4 regions of the Pseudomonas sp. SMV71 genome follow, and region 3 is predicted to be linked to each of the others. Evidence: predicted binding sites of a transcription regulator. Region 3 holds the regulator's gene; each other region holds the start of a gene.

What was found. Region 3 encodes FliA, which starts transcription of late flagellar genes. Its sites were predicted from a motif close to CTAAAGTTTNNNNNNNNNNNGCCGNTAA; they were not measured.
Region 1: a site for FliA is predicted at 2,616-2,643, ahead of ACLEJQ_RS03225 (methyl-accepting chemotaxis protein). Genes of this name have one in related genera too.
Region 2: a site for FliA is predicted at 1,893-1,920, ahead of ACLEJQ_RS25570 (methyl-accepting chemotaxis protein). Genes of this name have one in related genera too.
Region 4: a site for FliA is predicted at 2,904-2,931, ahead of motA (flagellar motor stator protein MotA). Genes of this name have one in related genera too.

Annotation. Positions count from the first base shown of each region.
Region 1 covers NZ_JBKGGU010000002.1:341,799-346,684, reverse strand. Annotated here, with positions in the region: gene ACLEJQ_RS03230 (DUF411 domain-containing protein) at 1-267, opposite strand, end outside; gene ACLEJQ_RS03225 (methyl-accepting chemotaxis protein) at 556-2,550, opposite strand; gene ACLEJQ_RS03220 (hypothetical protein) at 2,827-3,015, shown strand; gene ACLEJQ_RS03215 (fe2+ zn2+ uptake regulation protein) at 3,025-3,405, opposite strand; gene pvdQ (bifunctional acylase PvdQ) at 3,647-4,886, shown strand, end outside.
Region 2 covers NZ_JBKGGU010000043.1:8,767-13,652, reverse strand. Annotated here, with positions in the region: gene ACLEJQ_RS25570 (methyl-accepting chemotaxis protein) at 59-1,855, opposite strand; gene ACLEJQ_RS25565 (TonB-dependent siderophore receptor) at 2,169-4,295, shown strand; gene ACLEJQ_RS25560 (acyltransferase family protein) at 4,363-4,886, opposite strand, start outside.
Region 3 covers NZ_JBKGGU010000011.1:123,748-128,633, forward strand. Annotated here, with positions in the region: gene ACLEJQ_RS13555 (chemotaxis protein CheA) at 1-788, opposite strand, end outside; gene ACLEJQ_RS13560 (protein phosphatase CheZ) at 1,081-1,866, opposite strand; gene ACLEJQ_RS13565 (chemotaxis response regulator CheY) at 1,885-2,256, opposite strand; gene fliA (RNA polymerase sigma factor FliA) at 2,416-3,159, opposite strand; gene fleN (flagellar synthesis regulator FleN) at 3,156-3,986, opposite strand; gene flhF (flagellar biosynthesis protein FlhF) at 4,103-4,886, opposite strand, start outside.
Region 4 covers NZ_JBKGGU010000014.1:14,230-19,115, reverse strand. Annotated here, with positions in the region: gene rsgA (small ribosomal subunit biogenesis GTPase RsgA) at 1-785, shown strand, start outside; gene motB (flagellar motor protein MotB) at 946-1,980, opposite strand; gene motA (flagellar motor stator protein MotA) at 1,984-2,835, opposite strand; gene ACLEJQ_RS15810 (HDOD domain-containing protein) at 3,001-4,539, shown strand; gene ACLEJQ_RS15805 (rhodanese-like domain-containing protein) at 4,582-4,886, shown strand, end outside.

The DNA.
Region 1 (4,886 bases), on a different contig from region 3:
GTGGCCTTCGACGAACTTGCCGTTGATCTCGGCGGTGTGACACGAGCGCAGGTTCGGCGCGACCCCCAGGCGTTGCTTGACCGAACTCATGTCGGCCTCGACATGGTCGTTCACCTTGAAGCCGTTCTGTTGCAAGTGCGAGATCCACTTCTTGCAGCAGCCGCAATTGGCATCGCGGTGCACGTCAATGGTGACAGGCTCGACGGCCTGGGCCAGGGTGGTGATGAACAGTGCGCTCAGGGCGAGCAGGTGCATGGGCTTTGCCATGGAGGCGGTCTCATGTCGAACGAATGGAAGCCAGGATACCAGACAAGGTCGCCAGGGAAGCTGACAGGAGGCTGAGGGGAGGATTACAGAGTTGTCAGATTGTTTTGCAAACCCAAACAGGAGCAAGCTGGATTTCCCTGTGGCGAGGGAGCTTGCTCCCGCTGGGCTGCGAAGCAGCCCTTTGGGTCTGTCTGACACTCCTGGGTTGGCAGTTTTTGGGGCCGCTTTGCGCCCCAGCGGGAGCAAGCTCCCTCGCCACAAGAGAGCGGCGGGGGGCACATATGTGGATCAGCGAACCTTGAACCGCCCCATGATCGCGTTCACCCGGCTGTTGGCTTCCAGCAGTTGCCGCGTATTGTTTTCGCTGGCCAGGCCACTTTCCACCAGCTCTTCCACCATGTGGCGGATCTGCACCATGCTGCGGTTGATTTCCTCGGTCACGGCGCTCTGTTGCTCGGCCGCGGTGGCGATCTGGGTGCTCAGGCTATTGATCTGACTGACGGAGCCGGCCATTTCATCCAGGCCCGAGTTGACGCGGGCGGTGGCGTCGGCCGCCGATTGGCAACTGGCCTGGGTATTTTCCATGGCCGCGACCGACGAGCTCACGCCTTGGGTCAGGCGAGTCAGCATTTCATTGATTTCCGAAGTACTGGCCTGGGTCCGGGCGGCGAGGGCGCGGACCTCGTCGGCCACCACCGCGAAGCCTCGGCCCTGCTCACCGGCCCGGGCGGCTTCGATGGCGGCGTTGAGGGCCAGCAGGTTGGTCTGTCCGGCGATGGCACCGATGACGCCGAGAATCTCAGTGATGCGCTGGGCGTCTTGCTGCATGCTCTCGACCTTGCGGGTAGCGCTGGACACTTCATCGATCAGCGCCACCACACTGTTGGAAGCCTCACCGACCACCACGCGGGAACGATCGGCATGCTCGTTGGCGCGCTGGGTGAACGCCGCCGTTTCAGCGGCATTCTGCGCCACGCTTTCAGCCGTGGAGCTCATTTCGGTGATCGCGGTCACGGTCTGATCGGTTTCCGAAGCGTGGCGCATCAGGATTTCACTGGCATGGGCCGAGGTCCGTTGCAGGCTGTCCAGGCTCGAGGCCATGGCACCGGTGGCTTGGGTCACTTCACCGATCATGCCTTGCAGGTAGGCGATGAAACCGTTGACCGAATGGCCAATGGCGCCCAGTTCATCCTCGGCGCGGATGGTAATGCGTCGGGTCAGGTCGGCATCGCCAGTGGACAGGGCGTCGATGTTGCCCTTCAGGATTTTCATGCGATTGGTCAACTGACGGATCGCGTACAGCTGGATCAGCACCAGCAGGATCACCATCGGGATCTGCAGCAGGCTCAAGGTGCTGAGCACATCGTCACGCTGGGCGGTGATCAGGCGCGTGGGTAACGCTGTCGCCAGGAACCACGGCGAACCTTCGATGGGGCGCATGAAGAACGTACTGGCTTCGCCATTGTTGTCGAATTCGACCCGTTGCAGCGGCTGGTCACGCTTGGCCAGGCCCGCCTTGACCTGGGCTGCGAACGGCGAGGTGCCCGCCAGATCACTGATGTTCTTCAGCACGATCGGCCCGCTGATGCGCGAGCTGTTGCTGATGATCTTGCCGTCGCCTTCGACGATCAGCATTTCGGCGCTCAGGTCAGCCTCTTTGCGGGCGATCAGGTCGTTGAAAAAGCCCAGAGTCACGTCGATGGTGGAAACGCCATAAGGCACGCCGTTCTTCTGGATGGCCATGGCGCAGTTGGTGCGCGGTTCGGCGCTGGCGTCATCTTTGTAGGCGGCGGCCCAGGCGCATTTGCCGGCCGGGGTGGCCATGCCGCCCTTGTGCCAGGGCTGATCGAAGTAATTCGGTGCCGCATCGCTGTTCCAGAAGGTGTTGACCACCAATTTGCCCGAAGCGTCGCGGTGCCAGAAAGTGCTGAACTTGCTGCGGCCTTCGGCTCGCTGGTTGGGCAGCGGCCAGATCCCGCCGCCGAACACCTTCAGTTCGCCATATTGGTCTACCAGGCCCGGCAGGACTTTATCGATGGCATCGCTGTCGAGCAGGGGAATGGTCTGGGTAATGCTGCGCTGCTGCGCCTGCACCTTGTTCAGTTCGCCCTGGATCTGTTCGGCGACTTCGCCGATGCGGTTGAGGGCCACTTGCTCCTCGGTATGGCGCAGTTTGGGCGCGACCAGGTAACTGATGCCCACGACCGTCAGGATCGAGAGCACCAGGATGAAGAGAATCAGGAACAGTGTGTAGCGAGCCTGAATGGTGCGAAATGCGGGCATATGGCAGGTCCTTGCACGAAGGCGACGTTCGAAGGCAGATAAAGTTGGCATGGGCGTACCAATTTGTATCGACCTTTCCCTGTAGAGCTTTAATGCCGTACATCGGCGGTGATAGCACCGGCTTCAGCAAATGGATCATCGCCAATGTGTGGGGGCAGGCTTTGCTCCCTCGCGCCAAAAAGCAGCTAGCGCTGTAACATGGGACTTCGCTCGCTGGCGGGGATTCAAAAAAGCGCCGCGTGCGGGTATTGAACTGAAACATTCAGGAAATTGGCAATGACTCATTCGCAACGTTTGAAATATTCGATTCTGATCGTGCTCGTCGTCCTGGCGATCATGCTGGGGCTGTCCTGGATGCAGGGCAGGGGCATGATCAGCGAGCAGCTGTTTCAGTACATCGCCATTGCCGTGGCGGTCGCCGTTGTCGTGATCAACGGCGTGATGCGGCGCAAGGTCAAGCCCTGAGCGCCTGTTTCATTCTGCGCACTGGAGCGCCGCCAGGGCGTTGGGATGCAGGCTGTAGCTTTTGTCCGGGTGGAGGCTGACGACCCCCTCGGCGTACAGGCGCTTCAACACCTCGCGCACGCTCAGGAAGGACAAGGGAATGTCCAGCTCCAGCAGCTCACTGTGGACGCCCCGCACGCCCAGGCGGCGGTTGTCGTCGCCGGCCTTGAGCAACGCATCGATGACCTTCAGGCGGATCAGGCTGGTCCGCAAGCCAAAGCTCTTGAGCAGACGCCGGATCTGCTCATTGCCGCCTCGTTCCAGCGGATTGCCGAACGCCGAGTGGGTAGCTGCCAGCGATACGCCGGTCAGTCGTGGCTTGCCGTCCGTGGGCAGTAGCGCGTTACGCATGCAAGAACTCCTTAACAGCCTGTTCAGAAAAGATCACGAATACTCTCCTGCAATAGGACGAACGAGGGCGGGCAATCATGAAGGCGCGGATGTGAAAAAAATGCCCAGGCTCCGTCAAACCCTTGTAGCCAAACGGTCCTCGGGCGATTAATTTTTTTTCATCCGGTTCGTTTTCATGGCAAGGCACATTCCGTGAGCATGCGGCATGTGAACTTCCTAAAAATTTGCACCAGGAGTGAACGTGACGATATCCGGGCAGTTATCGAGGATTGGCCTCGCAGGCGCACTGTTGGGGGCAGCGCTGGGGCTCAGCGCGACGGTCCACGCGCAAGGCAATGTGAACCAGGCCAGTGCCGAGATCCGTCGCACCCAGTTCGGCGTGCCGCATATCCGTGCCGAGAACGAGCGTGGGCTGGGTTATGGCATCGGCTACGCCTACGCTCAGGACAACCTCTGTCTGCTGGCCAACGAAGTGGTCACGGTCAACGCCCAGCGCTCGCGTTATTTCGGCCCGGAGCAGCGCACGGTGGAACAGCGCGAGAACCGCGCCAGCGACCTGTTTTTCAGCTGGCTCAACACGCCGCAGGCGGTCTCCGGATTCTGGCAGGCTCAGATGCCGCCAGTGCAACAGTTGGTCGAAGGCTACGTAGCGGGCTACAACCGCGCCCTGGCCGAGCGCCAGGCCAAGGGCCTGCCCGAGCAATGCACGGGCGAATGGGTGCGGCCGCTCACCGCGTTCGACCTGGTCAAGCTGACTCGCCGTCTGTTGGTGGAAGGCGGCGTTGGCCAGTTCGCCGAAGCCCTGGCCGGCGCCCAGCCGCCTCGGGCCACCGCACAGAACGCCGGCCCGGCGTCGACCTTTGCCGGCGCGGCGGACCGGCAACAGCGCTTCGCCCTGGAACGCGGCAGCAATGCCCTGGCCATCGGCAGCGAGCGTTCATTCAACGGCCGTGGGATGTTGCTGGCGAACCCGCATTTTCCATGGGTCGGCGGCATGCGTTTCTACCAGATGCACCTGACCATCCCAGGCCAGTTGGATGTCATGGGCGCGGCCCTGCCAGGCCTGCCGCTGATCAACATCGGTTTCAGCCAGCACCTGGCCTGGACCCACACCGTCGACACCTCCAAGCATTTCACGTTGTACCGCCTGCAACTCGACCCGAAAGACCCGACCCGCTATCTGCTCGATGGCAAGTCCGTGCCGATGAGCCGGCAGACGGTCTCGGTCGAGGTCAAGCAAGCCGATGGGCGGGTTGGTACGGTTTCCCGCGTGGTCTATGGCTCGCAGTTCGGACCGATCGTGCAGTGGCCGGGACGGCTGGACTGGGATAACCGGTTCGCCTATAGCCTGCGGGATGCGAACCTGGAAAACGACCGCGTCCTGGCCCAGTGGTACGCAATGAACCGGGCCGTCAGCCTCAAGGACTTCCAGGATGCGGTGCATCGGATCCAGGGCATTCCCTGGGTCAATACCCTGGCGG
Region 2 (4,886 bases), on a different contig from region 3:
AGAAGGGAAGGGCCGCTACGCAGCCCAGCGGGAGCAAGCTCCCTCGCCACGGGGAAAGTCACTCCGCCAACAACACCGCCGCATCGAACCCCACCCGCAGGTTGCCCCAATGGCGACCGCCAAAGAAGAACGGGACGTCGATCTCGGTCATGATTTCCCCGGTATCGCGCAGGTACGTCTGGAGCAGAAAGCGCTGGACGTTGCCCGCTGCCCGCAGGCCGATGGGGTCGTTGAAGATCCGCTTGTTGCGGCACACCGGCAAATCGACGGCGCGGTCGCCCGTGGGCGGCTTGGACACCCAGCTGTTGTTGACCGGGCAATAGCCCTTGGTGTCGACGATGAAAGAAACCTTGCCGCCCGGCGTGCTGCGGGTGAGTTGGTCGCAGGCTTCCTGGCAGATCCGCGCAAAGCGCTCGGTATAGCTGGTCATGTACTGCTTGGGATCGGTGCCAGGGATGAGCTGGTAGCTCTGGTCAAACAGATTGACGCCTTCGCCTTGCAACGCCTCCAGGCGGACCTGCAGAAGATCACGGCATTCGCTGGCCCGGCTGATCGCCGCATCGAGCCTGCCATGGCCAAGCACGAACCGGCCCAGTAGCGCCTGGACCTTTTCGGCAACGCCAGACAAGTCACGAGTAGCGGTCGCCGAATGCTGCATTCGCTGGTCGATCGACTGGCTGTCGGCGTGGATCTGGGTGACCCGTTCGTTGATTCCAGTATTGCTGTCGGCGAACTGCTGGATATGGTCGGCGATGTCCGCCAGCTTGCCATTGGTGGATTCGAAGTCGCCGATCATGCTCTCGAAATGCCCGGAAGCGCGCTCCACTACCTTTTGGGTTTCCCGGGCGCTGTGGCTGATCTGGGTGGTCTGTTCATGGGTAGAACTGACTTCTTCGAGCATGGCGTCGATGTTGCGCGAAATATCGTCCGTGGCCCGGCTGACGTTCTGCGCCAGGGTGCGCACTTCATCGGCCACCACTGCGAAGCCGCGGCCACTCTCACCGGCGCGGGCGGCCTCGATGGCCGCGTTGAGCGCCAGCAGGTTGGTCTGGGCGGAGATCTGCTGGATCAGACCCACGATGGACTTGATGCTGGAGGAGCGCTGGTTCAAGGCGCTCACCAGGGTGGCGAATTCATTGAGGCTGCTGGAAATCTCACTGATATTGCCGGTCACTTCCAGCAGCTCGGCGTAGGAATCACGGGCAATGCTCAGGTTCTGCGCGGTGGTGCTGGAGATGCCCTGGGTCTGGCGCGACACCTCTTCGATGCGGCCGACGGCGGTATTGCTCTGTTCCATCACTTCCTTGGCGAAGCGTGCCTGGTGGGTCGCGCTGTCGCTGGAGTCGCTGATGTTTTTCAGCGAGCGCGCCGATTCCACAGCGATGTGCACGGTCAACGCCTGGACGTTGCTGATTATCTCGCGCTGCTTGGCCAGGAACCGGTTGCAGGTGGCGGCCAGCACGCGAATCTCGTCGTGGGTCACCAGTGGCAGGTCCTTGGACAGGTCGCCTTCGCCATTGGCGATCTCTTCCAGGGCGTGGGTCATGGCGGTGACGGGACGCACGATCAGGTGGCGGAAGTACCAGACCATGAAGCTGATCATGCCCAGGGTCAGCAGCGCGCCGAAGAGCAGGGCATGAGTGAGCCCATCGAGCCGGGATTCGATCTGGCCCAGCAGCACGGCGTCCAGCTGCGCGGCGCGCAGCTGCAAGACAATGTCCGCCCGGGCGCTGAGGGCCACCCAGTACAGCAGCGCACTGACCACCACCAGCAGGAAAAGGCTCGACAGTTTTTTGGTGAGCGTATCGAAGAACTGCATCTCGATAGACTCGTACAAGGCCTTTAACGTCTGCATGCCGCTGCTCCTGGGCAAAAAATCTCTCAATGGCATACATTCGACCGCGACTGGGAAAGCTTTAGCGATTTGGGCGATTTGATATCACTTGCTACGATTTCAGTGGGCTGCTAGATGCGTAACCCTGTGGGAGCGAGCCTGCTCGCGATAGCGGACTGTCAGCCTATACCGTCGCCGACTGATGCACCGCTATCGCGAGCAGGCTCGCTCCCACAGGGATTGACGGCGCATTCGATCAAATAGAAAGCATTTACTGGGAATCATTCTCAAAGTATATTCGCTCGCATTTACGTCCCCCCACGAGTGCCGCGTCTTGAATCGTTCCACCTCCCTCGCAAACCGCAACGTCTTCATCAAGTGTGTCCTGCCGACCTTGTCCTGCTGGTTCATCGCCGGTCCTTTACAAGCCCAGGAGACATTGGAACTGCCGGCCACGGCTATCCAGGGCAGCGGTGTGACTCAGGACGATGGCTACACGGCGTCGCAGGCCAGCACGGCGAGCAAGAGTGATGTACCGATCAAGGAAGAGGCGCAGTCGATCAACGTGGTGACCCGGCAGACCCTGGCGGACTATCAGGTACGCTCGCTGAACGATGCCATGAAGTTCGTCAGCGGCGTCAACCAGGGCAATACGCTGGGCGGCTCGCGGGACTCGCTGGTCAAGCGCGGTTTTGGCACCAACGACGATGGCTCGATCCTGCGCGATGGTGTGCGTTCCAACCTGGGGCATAACTTCAGCGCCACCACCGAGCGGGTCGAAGTGCTCAAGGGCCCGGCCTCGATGCTGTACGGCGCGTTGGAGCCCGGCGGCCTGATCAATGTCATCAGCAAGCAGCCCGAATACACCCGGGGCACCACCCTGAGCGGCTCGGCCTACAGCGAAGGCGGCGGTACCACGGCCGTGGACACCACCGGGCCGCTGGGCGACACCGGCCTGGCTTATCGGCTGATCGCCGAGCGCAAGCACGAGGATTACTGGCGCAACTATGGCGTCAACGAGAGCACGCTCGTGGCGCCGTCCCTGGCATGGACCGGGGAGCGGGCTTCGTTGAACCTGAGCTATGAGTACAACGAATACTCCAACCCGTTCGACCGGGGTACGGTGTTCCGCAATGGACATCCAGCGGACATCGACTACGACAAGCGTCTCGATGAGCGCTGGGCCAAGAGCCAGGGAATCCGCGAAACGGCCACGGCGCGCTTCGAGTATGAACTGAGCGATGCCTGGAAAACCCGACTGACCTACGGTTGGAACAATGACCGGTACAGCCTCGCGATTGCGCAGCCCAACACATTGACAGGCAATGTCCTGAGCCGACGCGCCAACGGCGCTCATTACGACGATGAAACCCGTTTCGCCAGCTGGGATTTCATGGGCAAGCAGGACCTCTTCGGCCAGCGTCATGATCTGTTGGTGGGTGTCGATAATCAGGTGTCCGATCAGTTCCGTGGCAAAACCTACCGCAATGCCCCTCGCGGCGGTTTTGACATCACTTCACCGGTCTACGGCAACCTGCCCGAGCCGAGCCTGATCAACGCTGCAGACAGCGACCTGCGTAACGAACTGACTTCAAGCTCGGTTTATCTGAAGGACAACTGGCACCTCGACGACCGTTGGATCCTGGTCTTCGGCGGTCGTTACCAGCATTACGATCAATACAGCGACCAGGGCAGGGGTGCCCGCTATAAAGTGAACCGCGACGACAACGGCGACGCGTTCGTGCCGTTTCTCGGTCTGGTCTACAAAGCCACCGACGAGCTGTCGCTATACGGTAATTACAGCCGCTCGTTCAAGCCGAACGACACCGTGGACGACTCCGGCAATACCTTCAAGCCGGAGGAAGGTCGCAGCTACGAAGTCGGTGCCAAGTACGATCCGCTGCCGGGTTTGAACATCAACCTGGCGTTGTTCGACATCGTCAAGAAGAATGTCGTGACATCCTCCACGCTCAATGGCGTGACCCTGTCGGAAGCCGCCGGAAAGGTCGGCTCCCAGGGTCTGGAGCTGGACATCACCGGCCGCTTGTCCGAACGCTGGGACCTGATCGGCACCTATGCCTACACCCACACGGAAATCCTCGACGATCCGGACGACGAAGGCCACCGCCTGGCCAATGCCCCAAAGCACACCGCCAGCCTGTACCTGAGCCATCACCTGAACGTACCTGCCGAATTCGGCAACTGGCATGCAGGTGGCGGCGCGCGCTACGTCGGCGAGCGTGCCGCCAACAACGCCAACGATTTCTGGCTCAGCAGCTACACCGTGGCCGACGCTTTCCTGCGCTGGGAGTCGCCGGTGTTCGGCTACAAGACCTCTCTGCAACTGAACGTGGACAACCTGTTCGACAAACAATACTACCCGTCCTCCACCGGCAGCCAGCTGCAGGTCAACGTCGGCGAGCCGCGCACCGCACGCCTGAGCGCCAGCGTAACGTTCTGATCGCGCTGCGCTGGAACAAAAATGCCCGGAATCTGAGCCCGGGCATTTTCGTTTGCAGTTGTCTTCCTTAAGCCGGCGTGCCCCTAACGATGTCGCGCCCAACGCCTGCCCTCAGGGCGTGACGGAGCTTCAGCGCCGGCCGTTCGATGCTGTAATACGACACGCCACTCAAGACGAAGGACAGCACCAGCACTGCCGTGATGATCAGAGTGCTGTACTCCACCGGCCAGAACGCCCGCAATACATACATCACCACGAAGTGATTGAGGAAAACCCCGTAGCTGATGTTGCCGAGGAACTCATCCCACCGGCGGTGCCTCAACCGGCTGAGCAGCCAGACCGCCGGCTGGCCGAGCACGATACCCAGGGTCACCTCCGCGTTGAACGGTCGTCGAGGAATGACTCCCGTAACGATGGCCACGAACATCAGCGCCGCGACGAGCGTGGTGATGGACACGATCCACAGGCCTTTGGCCCTGGCCCGGTACAGATAGCTGCCGCACAAGAAGATGAACAGCACACCCGGCAGCAGGCGATAGCCGTAGATGTCAGTATTGATGTAGCCCAGGGCCGCAACCAGAAAGATCGCCA
Region 3 (4,886 bases):
GCAAAGGTACCCTTGCCATGCAACTGATCGAGCAAGGCTTCGAATTCGTCGTCGGTGATGTCCGAGTTGTCGCCCGCCGCTTTCGGCGCAGCGGCAGCCGCCGTGGGGGCCGCAGGAGGAACGACGGCATCGACGGCGAACTGGCCTTTGCCATGGAGCTGGTCGAGCAGCGACTCGAACTCGGCGTCGGTGATTTCATCGCTGGCAGCGGCATCGGCCGCAGGCGTTGCGGGCGCAGCAGGCGCCGCCGGAGCCTCGGCCTCGGCCTTGACGGCGTTCAGCGAGTCCAGCAGTTGTTCGAATTCATTATCGGTGATATCGCCCGACTCTTCGGCGACCGGCTCTTCGACCACCGCCTCGACGGCCGGCGCAGCTTCCGGCGCGGCTTCGTCAGCCGATTGCGGCTCGGCCAGGCGCGACAGCGCGGCGAGCAGCTCAGGTGTAGCGGGGGTAATCGGCGAGCGCTCGCGCACTTCGCTGAACATGCTGTTGACCGCATCCAGCGCTTCAAGCACCACGTCCATCAACTCTGCGTCAACGCGACGCTCACCCTTGCGCAGGATGTCGAACACGTTCTCGGCAATGTGACAGCACTCCACCAGCTCGTTGAGCTGGAGGAAGCCGGCGCCTCCTTTTACAGTGTGGAAACCGCGAAAAATTGCATTGAGCAGATCCGCATCATCCGGTCGGCTTTCCAGCTCGACCAGTTGCTCGGAAAGTTGCTCTAGAATCTCGCCGGCCTCAACCAGGAAATCCTGAAGGATCTCTTCATCGGCGCCGAAGCTCATTAATGGCTGCTCCTAAAACAGGTAGGTCGTGATGACGGTTAATGCCGGATTGCGTTGGAGCTGTGAGCGTGCCAGGCAAGGCGCGAGACGCGGGTAAGGGTTGTTTCCTTACCAAGTTTCGCAACGCGGCATGGCGCGCTCACAGCTCCAACCCTCCGGGCCGCGCCCCACAAGGCGCAAGCCGTCGTTACTCGTCGTTCATTTGGAAAACCAAACCGCACTCCTCGTGCCTAGTCTTGCGCCTTGTGGGGCACGGCGCGACCGGCATTAACCGTCATCACGACCTACAAACTCAGAATCCAAGGCTGGACAGCAAATCGTCCACATCGTCCTGACCGGACACAACGTCTTCTCTTTTATCGGCATGAATCTGCGGACCTTCACCCTGAGAGAGATGTTTTTGTGGATCTTTTTCTGCAAGTATCGCTGCACGGTCGTGTTCGATGCCTGCAAAGCGGTCAACCTGGCTGGCCATCAGCACCAGCTTGAGCAGATTGCTTTCCACTTCGGTGACCAGTTGGGTCACCCGCTTGATGACCTGGCCGGTCAGGTCCTGATAGTCCTGGGCCAGCAAGATATCGTTGAGGTTGCTTGCAACGGCGCGGCCTTCGGTGCTGCTGCGCGTCAGAAAAGCGTCAACCCGACGGGCCAGTTCCCGGAACTCTTCAGCCCCGACTTCGCGCCGCATGAAGCGCCCCCAGTCGGTGCTCAAGGCCTGGGCTTCTTCGCTCAGGCCATTGACCAGCGGCGTGGCATTTTCCACCAGGTCCATGGTGCGGTTGGCCGCAGCCTCGGTCAGCTTGACCACATAACCCAGACGCTCGGTGGCGTCGGTGATCTGCGAGACTTCCTCGGCCTGCGGCATGTGCGGGTCGATCTGGAAATTGACAATCGCGCTGTGCAATTCACGCGTGAGCTTGCCCACTTCCTGATACAGACCGCGGTCACGGGTCTGGTTGAGCTCATGGATCATTTGAACCGCATCGCCAAAACGACCTTTTTCAAGGCTCTCGACCAGTTCGCGGGCATGTTTTTTCAGGGTCGATTCGAAATCGCCCATAGAAGATTCGTTATCCATAGCTCCCCCGTGGCGCCGTTAACCGATGCGTTCGAAGATTTTTTCGATCTTCTCTTTCAACGCCTGGGCCGTGAAGGGTTTGACCACATAGCCATTCACACCGGCCTGGGCCGCTTCGATGATCTGCTCGCGCTTGGCTTCGGCAGTCACCATCAGCACCGGCAGGTGCTTGAGCTTTTCATCGGCACGCACCTGGCGCAGCAGGTCGATGCCGGTCATGCCTGGCATGTTCCAGTCGGTGACCAGGAAATCGAAGTTACCGCTGTGCAACATCGGGAGCGCGGTGGTCCCGTCATCTGCTTCGGCCGTGTTGGTGAACCCGAGGTCACGCAACAGGTTTTTAATGATCCGCCGCATCGTTGAAAAATCATCAACGATGAGGATTTTCATGTTCTTGTCCAATTCGACCTCCAAGCAGTCTTAAACGCGTCCAGCACCTGAACGCGCCATTTCAATCAATTCCGGCACAACACTCGACAACGGTCTGGAGCGCTGCACGTGGCTGGCGCATGACTGGCCAATCTCGTTCGCAATCGCTCCACACGCCTGTCAGCGCGCTCGCCACTCCCCCAAACGCCCCCGCAAGCGGGCCGCGCACTGGCTGTGTAACTGGCTGACCCGCGATTCGCTGACCCCCAGGACCTCACCGATCTCCTTGAGGTTCAGCTCTTCGTCGTAGTACAGCGCCAAGACCAGCCGCTCACGCTCCGGCAAATTGGCAATCGCTTCGGCCAGCGCGCTCTGGAACCGTTCATCTTCCAGGTCACGCGCAGGCTCCATGTGAGTACTTGCGCCATCCTCATGCAGCCCTTCATGTTCGCCGTCCTGCAACAGGTCGTCGAAACTGAACAGGCGGCTGCCCAAGGTATCGTTCAAAATCCCGTAGTAATCATCGAGACTCAACTGGAGTTCGGCCGCAACCTCGTGATCTTTAGCGTCGCGCCCGGTTTTAGCTTCAATTGCCCGGATCGCGTCGCTGACCATGCGCGTATTACGGTGCACCGAGCGCGGCGCCCAATCGCCCTTGCGGACCTCATCGAGCATTGCCCCGCGAATGCGGATCCCGGCATACGTCTCGAAGCTGGCGCCTTTGCTCGCGTCGTATTTGTTCGCCACCTCGAGCAGGCCGATCATGCCGGCCTGGATCAGGTCCTCGACCTGAACACTGGCCGGCAGGCGCGCCAGCAAGTGGTACGCGATACGCTTGACCAGGGGCGCATAACGCTCGATCAGTTCGTATTGGGCGTCCCGTGCCGATTTTTTGTAGAGATGGTTGTAACCGCTTGCAGTCATAGCACGGGCCCTGCTGTTTGTTGCACGAGACGCTCGACGAAAAATTCCAGATGACCGCGCGGATTGGCCGGCAAGGGCCAGCTATCGACCTTCTGGGCGATTGCCTTGAATGCCAGCGCGCATTTGGAACGTGGAAAAGCTTCATAAACGGCACGTTGCTTCTGAACCGCCTTACGCACGCTTTCGTCGTAAGGCACCGCACCCACGTATTGTAGGGCGACATCCAGGAAGCGATCCGTGACCTTGGTCAGCTTGGCGAACAGGTTGCGCCCCTCCTGCGGGCTCTGGGCCATGTTGGCCAGGACGCGGAAGCGGTTCATGCCGTAGTCGCGATTCAATAACTTGATCAGGGCATAGGCGTCGGTGATGGACGTGGGTTCATCGCAGACCACCAGCAGCACTTCCTGGGCGGCGCGTACGAAACTGACGACGGAGTCGCCGATACCTGCGGCGGTGTCGATCACCAGCACATCAAGGTTGTCACCGATATCGCTGAACGCCTGGATCAGGCCGGCGTGCTGGGCCGGAGTCAGGTGGACCATGCTCTGGGTGCCGGAAGCGGCCGGCACGATGCGAATCCCGCCCGGCCCCTGCAACAGCACGTCGCGCAGTTCACAACGGCCTTCGATGACGTCCGCCAGGGTGCGCTTGGGGGTAAGCCCCAGCAATACGTCGACGTTCGCCAGGCCCAGGTCGGCGTCCAGCAGCATGACCCGTCGGCCAAGCTCTGCCAGAGCCAGGGACAAGTTCACTGACACGTTAGTCTTCCCGACGCCACCTTTGCCGCCGGTCACCGCGATCACCTGTACGGGATGCATGCTGCCCATGTTCGTTCTTTACCTTGTCTTACGTAGACGGAGGCCACATTACTGGCTGCGCGTTCACACACGGAACAATGCATGGCAGACCATCGATGTAGGTACAAAAAATACTCATGATAACCTCAGCCGACCTGCTTGGTCGGGCTGTGGTAGATATCAGCGAACATGTCAGCCATGGCTTCTTCGCTGGGTTCTTCCTGCATTTGCACACTCACGGCACGGCTGACCAGTTGGTGACGGCGCGGCAGATGCAAATCATCCGGGATCCGCGGCCCGTCGGTCAGGTATGCCACCGGCAGATCGTGTCCGATCGCCAGGCTCAGTACCTCGCCCAGGCTTGCCGTTTCGTCCAGCTTAGTCAGGATGCAGCCGGCCAGCCCGCAGCGCTTGTAGCTGTGGTATGCGGCGGTTAGAACCTGCTTCTGGCTGGTGGTTGCCAACACGAGATAATTTTTTGACTTGATGCCGCGCCCGGCCAGGCTTTCGAGCTGCATGCGCAGGGCCGGATCGCTGGCTTGCAGGCCGGCGGTGTCGATCAGCACGACGCGCTTGCGCAGCAAAGGCTCCAACGCCTGGGCCAGGGATTGACCCGGATCCACCTGGGTCACCGACACATTGAGGATCCGCCCCAGGGTCTTGAGTTGCTCCTGGGCACCGATACGGAAACTGTCCATGCTCACCAGTGCAATGCTCTGGGCACCATATTTAAGTACATAACGGGCCGCGAGCTTGGCCAGGGTGGTGGTCTTGCCCATGCCGGCCGGACCGACCATGGCGATCACACCGCCCTCTTCCAATGGCTCGACTTCCGGCGTGGCAATCATCCGCGCCAGGTGCGCCAGCAACATGCGCCAGGCCTGGCGCGGCTCTTCGATACCGTTGATCAGCGCCAGCAGGTCGCGGGAC
Region 4 (4,886 bases), on a different contig from region 3:
TCACCGGCGACCAGGTTGTCTGGCGGCCCGGCAACCAGGGTATCGGTGTGATCGTGGCGCAATTGCCGCGCCACACCGAGCTGTGCCGTCCGGACAGCCGCGGCCAGCTCAAGCCGGTGGCCGCCAACGTCGACATGATCGTGATTGTGTTCGCGCCGCTCCCCGAGCCCCATGCCAACCTGATCGACCGCTACCTGGTGGCTGCCGAACACGCCGGCATCCGCCCGCTGCTGCTACTCAACAAATTCGACCTGATCGACGAACACAACGCGCCTGCGCTCAACGCCCTGTTGTCGGTCTATCGGCAGTTGGGTTACCCGGTGCTGGAAGTCTCGGCCCACCATGGGAACGGCATGGAGCAACTGCAACAGCAGCTGGACGGGCGCATCAGCGTATTCGTCGGCCAGTCCGGCGTCGGCAAGTCGTCGCTGGTCAACAGTCTGCTGCCAGACGTCGAGACCCGCGTCGGGCCGCTGTCCGAGCTTTCCGGCCAGGGCACTCACACCACCACTACCGCACGCTTGTTCCACTTCCCCCGCGGCGGTGAGTTGATCGACTCCCCGGGCATCCGCGAATTCGGTCTGGGCCACGTCAGCCGGGCGGATGTCGAAGCCGGGTTCATCGAGTTCAACGACCTGATCGGCACCTGCCGCTTCCGCGACTGCAAGCACGACCGCGAACCCGGCTGCGCCCTGCTCAAGGCCCTGGAAGACGGACGCGTGCAGCAGCAACGGATGAACAGCTACCGCTCGATCATCGCCAGCTTGCCGCAAAGCACCTATTGACCTGAAAGGGAAGTTTTCGTGGCGAGGGAGCTTGCTCCCGCTGGAGCGCGCAGCGCTCACTCAAGGGGCTGCTACGCAACCCAGCGGGAGCAAGCTCCCTCGCCACAGAAGCAGCACCCAATAAAAAAGCCGCGAATAATCGCGGCTTTTTTATTGGGCCTTACTGCGCTGGCGGTTCCGCCGGTTTCGTCGCAGGGGCGTCGAACAGATTCAGCCGCTCGCGCAGCTCATGGGCCGGCACGGGTTGCTGGTCCGCCGGCAGCGCGTTCGGATCCGCCGCAGCGCCAGGATTGGCCGCCGGTGCCGCGCCAGGAGCGCCCTGGGCCGGATCTGGCGCCGGGTCATCGGTTTGCGAACCTTCGATGGCCTGCTGGGCCTTCTTGGTCAGTACCACGATGTCGATACGCCGGTTGACGGGATTGAACGGATCCTTGCGATCGAACAGCGCCGAGGAGGCATAACCGACCACCCGTGCCACCTGCTCGTCCGGATAACTGCCGGCCACCAGGGCCCGACGTGCCGCGTTGGCGCGGTTGGCGGACAACTCCCAGTTACCGTAGTCACCCTTGCCGACATAAGGCTTGGCATCGGTATGACCGCTGATGCTGATCTTGTTCGGCACCGCCTTGATGGTGTCGGCCATGGCCAGCAGGATGTCCTCGAAGTACGGCTTCAGGCGAGCGCTGCCGGAATCGAACATCGGCCGGTTCTCGGCGTCCATGATCTGGATGCGCAAGCCGTTCGGCGTAATTTCGAACAGGATCTGATCCTTGAATTTCTGCAGTTGCGGGTTTTCTTCGACCTTGTTCTGCAATTCCTGCAAGAGCAGTTCCAGACGCTCGCGCTCGATCTGCTCGGCCATGCCTTCAACCTGCTCGGTATCCACCGTCACCTTGTCGGGCTGGGGCTGGGACTTGACCTCCGGGTTGAGGGTGTTGTCCGGCGCCAGGGTCGGCGAGCCACCCAGGTCGATGATGTACGGTGTGCCGCTTTCGGAGAACCCGATCGGATCCTTGAAGTAACCGGCGATGGCGATTTTCTGCTCCGGGGTGGCCGTGGACAGCAGCCACAGCACCAGGAAAAACGCCATCATCGCCGTCGCGAAGTCGGCGAAGGCGATTTTCCAGGCGCCCCCGTGGTGTCCAGCGGCTATGCGCTTGACCCGCTTGATGATGATCGGCTGGTTATTTTCCATGACTTAGCGACCGCGGACCGCTTGTTCCAGCTCGGCGAAGCTTGGACGATGCGCCGGGTACAGGACCTTGCGACCGAATTCCACCGCCAGCGATGGCGGCATACCCGAGGCCGAAGCCACCAGAGAGGCCTTGATGGCCTCATAGACGTTCAATTCTTCCTTGGCGTCATGGGCCAGGGAAGTGGCCAGGGGGCCGAAGAAGCCATACGCCGCCAGAATACCGAAGAAGGTACCAACCAGCGCCGCGCCTACGTGCAAGCCGATGGACGCCTGGTCGCCGTCGCCCAGGGACGCCATGGTCACCACGATACCCAGTACCGCCGCGACGATACCAAAGCCGGGCATGCCGTCCGCGATACCGGTAACGGCGTGGGATGGGTGCTCCAGGTCCTCCTTGAGGTTGTACAGTTCCATGTCGAACAGGCCTTCGAGCTCGTGGGGAGCCATGTTGCCCGACGACATGATTCGCAGGTAGTCACACACGAACGCCGTCATGCGGGCGTCCTTGAGCACGGCTGGATACTTGGCGAAGATCGGGCTGGCGGCCGCGTCTTCGATATCGCCCTCGATCGCCATCATGCCTTCGCGGCGGCTTTTGTTGAGGATCTCGTACACCAGGCCCAGGACCTCGAGATAGAAGGTATGGGTGAAGCGCGAACCGAACATGGTCAAGGACTTCTTGATCACATGCATGGTCATATAGCCAGGGTTGGCCTGCAGGAAGGCGCCAAAAGCCGCGCCACCAATGATCATCACCTCGAAAGGTTGGATCAGGGCGGCAATCTTGCCATGGGAGAGCACGTATCCGCCGAGCACGCTCGCGAACACGACAATGATGCCGATAATTTTAGCCATAGATAGAAAGTACTTACTTAAGTCGGGTTCAAGGTCATATTCGGAAGCTGAAAAATCTCTTCTTCTACTTATCGGCAAAACTGCGCCAGACTATAGCCAGTTCTGGCGAAAAGCCAATTTGCCCCGTTCCGGGCGTCGATACTTCGGGGATGAGCGCGTCCAGCCATGACTCACGAAACCAAGGTTCCAACGCCACGACCAACCACGCTGCAAGGCTGGGTACAATTGCTTGAGGGCGTGCATCTACCGGTTCCCCAGGCCAGCCACGACCTGGTCCGCAAGGCGCTTGGCGACAGTCGCCGTTCCCTGCGCGACATCGCCGAGCTGATGCAGGACAGCCCCGCCCTGGCCCTGAGCGTGATCCGTGAAGCCAACCAGCACACCCATGGCAGCCTCGCCGAACCTGCGGAAAACCTAGAAGTAGCGATCAACCGCCTCGGCCTCAAGCGCACCGAAGAATTGCTTGCGCGCCTGCCCTCATTGCCGGAGCAGCAAATCCCGAATGCCCTGCGCCAGATGCAATTGATCAGCCAGCATGCCACGCAACAGGCCAACGGTTTTTTTGCCAGCCGCCTGGCCCGGCTGTGGCAAGACATCCACTGGGGCAGCCTGCTGTTTCTGTCGCCGCTCTGGGCCCTGGCCCTGACTCACCCTCGCCTGCTGGGGGAATGGGAATTGCGCGTGGTCCATAAAGGCCAATCCGCCGCTAAAGTAGAGCGTGAACTGTTCGGTGTCGGCCTGTTGCACATCTGCCTGGCGCTGGTGGAGACCTGGCGCCTGCCGATCTGGGTGGCACAGGGCTATCGCCTGATGCTCACCGAGCGTCGCGAACTGGTGAAAGTGCTGCGGATCGCCCGCGACAGTGAGCACCCGTTGCGCCAGCAGAATCGCCTGGACGACGACCCGACCTTGCGACGCTGGCTCAATCAGCCGGCCAACACCGTGTTGCTGGCAAACGGTCTGGCCCTTTCAGCCCACCAGGCCTGGGATTGCCCCCACAGTTCGCGCTGGCAGTACCTCACCAGCCTGTATCTGCAGATGCCGATGGATGAGTTGCAGCAGCAACTGCATCAGCAAGCCGCCGTCAGTGCCCGGCAGCACGCCATGCCGGACCTCTGGCACCCGGCTGTGGCGCTGATCTGGCCATGGGGGCTGCGCCGCGTCCACCCCGGTTTGTTGCCGGCCGCTGCGCCCAGCGCCGAAAGCCTGGGTCAGTGGCGCAAGCAATGCTCGGCGCTGCTGGTGGAGCCAAGCCCCTTCCGCAATGCCATGCACCTGACCACCTCGGCACGGGATGTTTTGGTGGCCTGCGGCATGCGCCGGGTGATGATCCTGATGGCCGATCGCAGCCAGACCAGCGTGCGCGTACACCAGACCGCCGGCCTGCCTGCCGAAGCCGCGGCCATGAGTTTTTCCATCAGCCAAAGCAAGGTCTTGCAGCGGTTGCTGGCCCAGCAGGCTCAGGTCCGCCTGAACCCGGACAACAACGCGCAGTTTTCTGCGCTGTTGCCGCCGGGCCTGCGCAGCCAATTCAAGGGCGAGCATCTGATCCTGCGTTCGCTGACCTGCAACGGGCGAGTGATCATGCTGGTGGTGGCGGACCAGGGCGGCGGACCGTTCTCGGACGTGACCTTGCAGGCCTTTGGTAAAACCGTGCAGTGCATCGAACGGGCCCTGCACACCTTTACCAACCGCGGTCGCTGAACTTGCTACAATCCTTTCCCTTTGCGCCCCTGGAGACCTCACATGCCTGACTTCTCTGGCTTGCCGCTGGTGATCGAACCGAGCGAGCTGCTTGCGCGCCTCGACGCCCGCGAGCTGATCCTGGTGGACCTGACCAGCGCCGCCCGCTACAGCACCGGACATATCCCTGGCGCACGGTTCGTCGACCCCAAGCGCACGCAACTGGGCCAGCCGCCGGCGCCGGGCCTGTTGCCGGCCAAAGCCGATCTCGAGGCCCTGTTCGGCGAACTCGGGCACAACCCCGAGGCAGTCTACGTGCTCTATGACGACGAAGGCGGCGGTTGGGCCGGGCGCTTCATCTGGCTGCT